One region of the Labrenzia sp. ATLA3 genome, then DNA from elsewhere that is predicted to be linked to it. Evidence: predicted binding sites of a transcription regulator. Region 1 holds the regulator's gene; the other holds the start of a gene.
The links. Region 1 encodes PhoB, which activates phosphate uptake and scavenging genes when phosphate is short. Its sites were predicted from a motif close to TGTCATNNANCTGTCAT; they were not measured.

Region 1 (4,213 bases):
TCCAACTTCCCCGATGGTGTGGCGGCCGGTTTCTTCTCGCCGAACTCGGCCATGCCGGCCCAGATTTACGAATGGGCGAAACGCGCCGATCCGGCATTCTATGAGCGCGCATGGGGCGGGATCATTGTTCTGCTGGTGTTCCTCATGACCATGAACATTATCGCTATCATCCTGCGCCGCAGGTTTGAGCGCCGCTGGTAAGGATTGCTCCGATGAACGAGATGCCGAATTTTGAACAGGCGAAAACCATGACCGAAAGCAAAATTTCCGCGAAAAAGGTGCAGGTCTATTATGGCGATACGCACGCCATCAAAGACGTTGACATCGAAATCCAGCCGCGGTCCGTGACGGCCTTCATCGGCCCCTCCGGATGTGGCAAGTCGACCTTCCTGCGCACGCTCAACCGGATGAACGACACCATCGACATCTGCCGCGTCGAAGGCTCGATCAAGATCGACGGCGAGAATATCTACGACCCCAAGGTCGATCCGGTGCAGCTGCGCGCAAAGGTCGGCATGGTGTTCCAGAAGCCGAACCCGTTTCCGAAGTCGATCTATGACAACATCGCCTACGGCCCTCGGATCCACGGCCTGGCTCGCAGCAAGTCCGAGCTGGATGAAATCGTGGCCTCCAGCCTGCAGAAGGCCGGGCTTTGGGAAGAAGTCAAAAACCGTCTGGACGAGCCGGGTACCGGTATGTCGGGCGGTCAGCAGCAGCGTCTGTGCATCGCCCGTGCGATTGCCGTGAGCCCGGAAGTGATCCTGATGGATGAACCGTGCTCGGCGCTTGACCCCATCGCGACCGCGAAGGTGGAAGAGCTGATCGACGAGCTGCGCGAAAACTTCACCATCGTGATCGTGACCCACTCGATGCAGCAGGCTGCCCGTGTGTCTCAGCGTACCGCGTTTTTCCATCTGGGTATTTTGGTTGAGGAAGGTCTGACGCAGGACATCTTTACCAATCCGAAGGACAAGCGTACGCAGGACTATATTACGGGCCGCTTCGGCTAAGCATTTTTTAGGTTTCTGAAGGGGACACACGATGTCTGAACATACAGTCACGGCTTACGATGACGAACTGACGGCCATGGCCGGCAAGGTCGCCGAAATGGGCGGTATTGCCGAGAAGGCCTTTGCCGATGCGGTCTCTGCGCTGGTGTCGCAGGACCTGGAGCTTGCCAAGGCGACGATCAAAGGCGATGTCCGTCTGGACAACCTTTACAACGAACTTGAAGTGAAGCTGATCGAGCTGATCGTTCGTCGTCAGCCGATGGGGCAGGACCTGCGCGAAATCACCGCTGCCACCCGCATTGCCAACGACCTGGAACGTGTCGGCGATCTTGCAAAGAACGTTGCCAAGCGGGTGATCGCCATCGACAGCGGCTTGCAGTCCAAGAAGCTTGCGATCGGCGTCGAGCACATGACCGAGCTTGCTCTGTCTCAGCTCAAGCAGGTGCTGGATGCCTATACCCGGAAGGATCCGGAAGCTGCCCGCAGGGTGCAGGAAGCCGATGCAGAGGTTGATGCGATCTACACATCCATCTTCCGCGAGCTTTTGACCTACATGATGGAAGATCCGCGCGTCATCACCCAATGCGTCCACCTGCTGTTCTGCGCCAAGAACATCGAGCGCATCGGCGACCACGCGACCAACATCGCCGAGAACGTCTACTACATGGTCACTGGCGAACGTCTGCCGGAAGACCGGGCAAAGGTCGATGAAACGGGCGCGGTCTGAGCGCCGGCTTCTGTCGCATTTGCAAAGGATCTGAACGGCCGGCGCTCTGGCGCCGGTTGCTGTAATTGGAGCGAGATGTATGCCGAAGGTGCTCATCGTTGAAGACGAAGAACCGCTCAGCCTTCTTTTGAGATACAATTTGGAAGCAGAAGGATATTCGGTCGAGTCCTGTGTCCGGGGCGACGAGGCGGAAATCCGCCTGCGGGAAAGCCTGCCAGACCTGTTGCTGCTTGACTGGATGCTGCCGGGCCTGTCCGGAATTGAACTGTGCCGCCGCCTGAGAGCGCGCGAGGACACCGAGCGTCTGCCGGTCATCATGCTGACGGCGCGCGGCGAGGAAGCAGAGCGCATCCGCGGCCTGTCGACCGGTGCCGACGACTATGTGGTCAAGCCTTTCTCCGTGCCGGAGCTGATGGCCCGCGTGCGCGCCATCCTGCGGCGGGCAAGCCCGGAAGTGGTATCTTCCATGCTGCGGTCCGGCGATATCGAACTGGATCGCGAAACACACCGTGTCCGCCGCAATGCCAAGGAAATTCATTTGGGGCCGACGGAGTTTCGTCTCCTGGAATTCCTGATGACTTCGCCTGGCCGGGTCTTCTCCCGCGAGCAGCTTCTCGACGGCGTCTGGGGCCATGATGTCTATGTGGACGAACGCACGGTCGACGTCCATGTCGGCCGATTGCGCAAGGCGCTGAACAAGGGCAAGGCAAAGGACCCTATCCGCACGGTGCGCGGTTCTGGCTACGCCTTCAACGACCAGTTCACCTCTGCAGCTGTCTGAGGGCAGAGTGCGGAATACGCAATGAAAGCCCGCCCACAAGCGGGCTTTTTGCATTTCAGGGGCTATGTGACTGTGAGAGTTATCTGCGTCTTCGCTGCCAGGCATTCGATCAGGCTATGGTCAATAGCTGGAGGATGTCGTCACCTTCTGTTCCCATGAAGGGGCATTTTCGAAGCGAAGGCACTCGGGTCAACGGATGCACAGGGCCTTCGTGAGACGCGGCACACAGGAAGCAGCACCTGGCCGTGGGAAAACTCAAACAAAAAACCCGCCGAAACGGCGGGTTTTTACGAGCTGGATTTATCTGGAGGCTATCAGCCTGCCTGAGCCATCGTCTTGCGGTCGCGGCGGCGGTCGGCGACCGGCTGATAGGCGATCTTGCAGTGATGGGCGCAGTAGGGGACCCCGGCATCGGAATGGCGGCCGCAGAAGTAGAAGTCGTCGGTCGCCGGATCGCCGATCGGCCATTTGCAGGTCCGCTCTGTCAGCGTCAGGATGGTCGCACGCTTGGAGATCGGCACCAGGTCGGCAATCGGTTCGACGCGCGGCTTGGCTTCCGCCACCGGTGCAGGCGCCATGTCTGCTTTAAGTGCTGTTGCGCCGATGGACTGCGGCTGAGTGGGGGTTGGTTTCTTTGGCGCGGCGCCCGCTGGGGGGGCTGCCGTACGCGGCCGGCGCGGCTTGGCGCTTGAAGACGTGGACTTGGCACGGCCGGACAAACCAAGGCGATGGACCTTGCCGATGACAGCATTCCGTGTGACGCCACCCAGTTCGCCTGCAATCTGGCTTGCGCTCAAGCCGTCGCCCCAAAGCTTTTTGAGAAGCTCAACCCGTTCGTTTGTCCAACTCATCGCCGCACCCTTTAGTTTGACCGTCCTGCGGCCATTAACCCCGTGTTAAGCATGCGTGAGCACGCTTAATGATGGCATATCTAGTGCCTCTTGGTGATTTGCCTCACGAGATCTCGTGTTTGATTGTTCAGAGGTTACAATAACGTTAATTTGTCAGGCAACCGCCGAACCCAAACCAGTTGGGGATGAAACGACTTTTCCCCAATTATGGCGAGGTCATTGAGAATTTTATGAAATCCGCCTTCCCGGACGGGTGAAATGTCCTGTGCGCCATTTCCATTGACAGCGCAGGGTACGGGCAGTGTATAAGAAAGCCGCTACGTGCCGCCTCATCGGGGCGGCATGTTGCGTTTTGACCCTTCGGCAACTGTTTCAGATGTCGGCCTGGCGTCTGGGTGACGCTGGGACAGAAAGGGCGTTTAAAGGAGACAAACGAGGTTATGTCCGCGACTGCACTATTCGGAAATTACGCAAGATCGAAACTGGCTTTCGATCATGGGGAAGGTGTCTGGCTGGTAACGACTGACGGCCGACGATTCCTCGATTGCGGTTCCGGCATCGCGGTCAACGCACTCGGTCATGCTCATCCGCATCTGGTCAAGGCATTGCAGGATCAGGCCGCCAAGCTGTGGCATACGTCCAACCTGCACCAGATGCCCGACGGTGAGCGGCTGGCGCAGCGTTTGTGTGCGGAAACCTTTGCCGACAAGGTGCTCTTCGTGAATTCGGGCGCCGAGGCGATGGAAGCCGCCATCAAATGCGCGCGCCGCTATCATTATGACAATGGCGACCCCGAGCGGTTTCACATCATCACCTTCGAAGGCGCCTTCCACGGCCGGACCAT
Region 2 (4,213 bases), on a different contig from region 1:
GAAAGTCGTGATTGGAGCAAGTTGCAAAAGCTGAAACGAATAGAAAGCCCCGCTCGACAGAAGCACGAAGACATAGGGCCACAGACCGAGCTTGAGCCGGATCATGTGAACGGACATCAGCAGGCAAAAAACACTCAGCACCATAAAGGCGGCTTTCGCCCCCGGATAACCTAGGTACGTGAGCGGTTCGAAGAACAGAAAGGCATGAGGAGGGTTCAGGAAGAACAGGAATTTGTTGCTCTCTGAAAATGCCTCCGTGAACCTGTAGTAATCGTAGGCATCGGACGCAATGCCAAGCCGCGCCATCTCGCCAGCACGGTAGAAGGCGGCGAAATCCTCGTTTTCCGCAACACCGACACTTTGCGCGAAGGTAAATGCGCCGCCGTCGTCGTAAAGCCAGGATGCAAGGAGAAGCAGTGAAGTGGAAAGCAGAATGAATACGAAAAGTGGCCCGGCAAAGCGGGTACTCAGATCCTCCGACCTGAGCATTCCCAGATAGAACTGTCTGACCTTGCCAATCACAACCTTGCCCCCTGCAACGACATGCCGACTGTAAATGGAGGACATGAAGTGCGCCCCGCTTGCGACAGTTTAGGACGTGTTTGGTTGAAATTTTCCAAAGGAAGCGGGATTAGGACCGCCGCATACGCATCAACAAATCACCCGTCCAGCCTCACAACCCCCTCCTGATCCGGACAGCTTTCCAGTGCCTCCATCGCGGTGCGGCCGTCGCCGAGGGGGGCGTCGGGCCAGATTTCGGCGAGCGGGATGAGAACGAAGGCGCGGTCGCCCATGCGCGGGTGCGGGATTTCGAGGTTGTTTTCGGCAACCCTTTGCAGGCCATAGATCAGAACATCGATATCCAGCGTCCGCGGTCCCCAGCGCACATCGCGCACCCGACCCAGTTCGGCCTCGATCTCCAGGCATCGCTGCAACAAGGCCTGCGGGCTCAAGCTGGTATCGATCACCGCGCAGCAATTGCGGAAATCATCCTGCGGCACCGGGCCCCAGGGCGGCGTCCTGTAGTCGGAGGAGCGGGACACCAGCATGATGCCGGGTGTCGCCTCCAGGCGGCGGATGGCTTCGTCCAGATTGGCCTTCGGATCTCCAAGGTTGGATCCAAGCCCGAGCGCACAGCGGGTCGGGGCATCGGCCATCGCACTTTCAGCATTCATTCGACAGGGTTCCGTTCCAGGCGGGTTGCCTCGATCATACGCGCGCAATCGGCATGTGGACTTACGTCATGCGTCCGCACGATGGCAGCGCCCTTCAACATGGCCGTCATGTGGACGGCAACGGATCCGAACAGCCGGTCCTCCGTCTCCGCTTCCAGCACGGCGCCGATCATGCGCTTGCGCGACGCGCCAGCCAAAAGCGGCAGACCATGTTTCCTAAGCGTTTCGAAGCGGTTCAGAACAATGAAATTCTGATCGATGGTCTTGCCGAAACCGAAACCAGGATCAAGGATCTGCTTTTCCCGCGCAATCCCGGCCTTTTCCGCCAGGTCCATCGAGGTTTCGAAGAACCGGTCGATGTCAGAAAGAATGTCCAGTCCGGCGTCGGCAGCAAGACGGTTATGCATCATGACCACATGCACGCCTGCCTCGGCAACGACGTCCGCCATCGCCGGGTCCTTTTGCAGGCCCCACACATCATTGATGATGAGTGCCCCTGCCGCGCAAGCCCGGCGCGCGATCTCCGCCTTGTAGGTGTCGATGGAGACCGGCGTGCCCATTGCGATTACCTGATCCAGGATCGGATCGAGCCGCGACCACTCCAGATCCAGCGGCACCGGTTCCGAACCCGGCCGCGTGCTTTCGCCGCCAACGTCCAGAATATCGGCGCCTTCCAGAATCATTTCCTGCGCGCGCTTCAAGGCGGCATCCGCATTGGCGTGGCGCCCACCATCGGAAAAGGAATCCGGGGTCACATTCAGGATCCCCATCACGTGGGGACGTTGGCTTCCAGCGTCGAAACGCGGCGGTTCATAGGCTGTCGGGCTCGGCATCATGGCGTCCTTTTGACGGTCAGGCACGTGTTTGGCCCGTCTGACACCGACGGTCAAGCGGCACCAATGCGACCTCGCCCTGCCTTGCCCCATCGCAGGGCTGTGGACGATCACGATTTGGAAGCAATTTGGAGGTTCAATCGTTCCGTAGCGGTTTTCGGCAATCCGGACACACCGTCATCAAAAATTCGGGAAACGGTCTTGGAACAGACATGCGTCTGTCACGGAGCTTCAGCACCAGATGTTTCGCCAAGGGACTCGCCCCCGCGGTCCCCAGCCACGGAGCTTGAAAATGCCTTCAAAAGTTTCTCGACGCAATTTCCTGAAATCATCTGCTGCCACCGGTCTGGTGCTGGCTTCGCCGCTGGCCATGCCTGGCCTGTCCCGCGCCGCCTCGCGCCCGCAGATCACCCATGGCCTGCAATCCGGCGACGTTGACGGCAATTCCGGCATGATCTGGGCCCGCTCGGACCGCCCCGCCAGAATGCTTGTGGAAGTCGACACCACCGGCGCTTTCGAATCGCCGCGCCGGCTCGCCCCGATCAATGCGCTTCCCGATTCGGATTTCGCCGTCAAACGGCTCATTGAAAATCTGCCGTCCGATCAGGACATCTTCTACCGCGTCGCCTTTGCCGACCTGAACGACGTCAATGCGGTGTCCGAGCCGATGACCGGCCGATTCCGCACGGCGCCCGCCTCCCGCCGCGACATCCGCTTCGCCTGGTCTGGCGACACTGTTGGCCAGGGCTGGGGCATCGATACCGACCGCGGCGGTCTGAAGACCTACGCCACCATGGCAAAGCATCAGCCGGACTTCTTCATCCACTCCGGCGACACGATTTATGCCGATGGCCCGGTGAAGGAAACCGTCGAGCTGAAGGACGGGACCGTCTGGAAGAACATCGTCACGGAAGAAAAATCCAAGGTTGCAGAAACGCTGGACGAATATCGCGGCCAGTGGAAATACAACCTTCTGGACGAGAACCTCAAGGCGTTCAACGCGGAAGTTCCGACGTTCTTCCAGTGGGACGACCATGAAGTCGTCAACAACTGGTCTTCCTCCAAGGATCTCCTGTCCGACGATCGTTACAGCGAAAAGAACATCCACCTGCTGGCCGCCCGTGCAGGTCGGGCTTTCCACGAACTGACCCCGATCCGCTACACACCGGCTGAACCTGGCCGCGTCTACCGCAAGATCGCCTATGGTCCATTGCTGGACGTGTTCTTCCTGGATCTGCGCTCCTATCGCGGCCCGAACGGCGCTTCGATGGAAGACAGCATGACGCCGGCGTCCCGGATCCTCGGCGCCGAGCAGCTTGCCTGGCTTAAGCGTGAACTGGTGAATTCCAACGCCACCTGGAAGGTCATCGCCTGCGACATGCCAATCGGCCTGATCGTCTGGGACAACTGGAAAGAGCAGGAAGGTGCCGAAGCGGTCGCCAATGGCGATCATGGCGCTCCGAAAGGCCGCGAACTGGAATTCGCCGATCTGCTGCGCTTCATCAAGACGGCCGACATCGACAACATCGTCTGGCTGACGGCCGACGTCCATTACACGGCGGCGCATTACTACAATCCGGACAGGGCCCAGTTCCAGGACTTCAAGCCCTTCTGGGAATTCGTGTCCGGCCCGATCCACGCCGGCACCTTCGGCCCGAATGATCTCGACATGACCTTCGGTCCGGAACTGAAATACATCAAGGCTCCGACTTCCGAACAGGGCGCCAACCTGCCCCCGTCAATGGGACTGCAGTTCTTCGGCCTGGTCGACATCGACGGCCAGAGCGAACAGCTCACCGTCCGCCTGATGGATCGTGACGACGTCGAACTGCACGCCGTCACGCTGGATCCGGTTCGCAAGGCCTGATCTGAGTTTTTCAGACAAAGAGCGGGCCGGGAAACCGGCCCGTTTGATTTTTCCACTCTCCCAGCCAGCCGCGCCGTTTCCGCAACCTCCGGCAAGGACGGAAAGGGATCGGAAGATAAGGGCGACGGGAAGCGACCCGCGCGTCTACTCCGCTGCCGCTGGCTGGCGGATCTGGCTGCGCAGGAACAGATGAAAAATGATTCCGACGATGGGCATGCCCGGCAGAATGAAGGCGAGGCCAAGGATCGGTTCGCCAAGCGCGGCAATTGCCAGGCTGGCGACGATGCCGCCGCCGAACTGAAGGAAGCCGAGCATGGAAGACGCCGAGCCGGCAATAT

Region 2: AC2A6O_RS08695 (alkaline phosphatase D family protein) is a predicted target of PhoB. The motif match lies at 2,217-2,233, and genes of this name have one in related genera.

Annotation. Positions count from the first base shown of each region.
Region 1 is NZ_JBXUKV010000006.1:186,698-190,910, forward strand. Features, by position in the region: gene pstA (phosphate ABC transporter permease PstA) at 1-201, shown strand, start outside; gene pstB (phosphate ABC transporter ATP-binding protein PstB) at 213-1,010, shown strand; gene phoU (phosphate signaling complex protein PhoU) at 1,042-1,737, shown strand; gene phoB (phosphate regulon transcriptional regulator PhoB) at 1,817-2,518, shown strand; gene AC2A6O_RS17575 (GcrA family cell cycle regulator) at 2,833-3,369, opposite strand; gene AC2A6O_RS17580 (aspartate aminotransferase family protein) at 3,810-4,213, shown strand, end outside.
Region 2 is NZ_JBXUKV010000003.1:167,943-172,155, forward strand. Features, by position in the region: gene AC2A6O_RS08680 (glycosyltransferase family 87 protein) at 1-567, opposite strand, end outside; gene folK (2-amino-4-hydroxy-6-hydroxymethyldihydropteridine diphosphokinase) at 660-1,175, opposite strand; gene folP (dihydropteroate synthase) at 1,172-2,008, opposite strand; gene AC2A6O_RS08695 (alkaline phosphatase D family protein) at 2,301-3,875, shown strand; gene AC2A6O_RS08700 (multidrug effflux MFS transporter) at 4,020-4,213, opposite strand, start outside.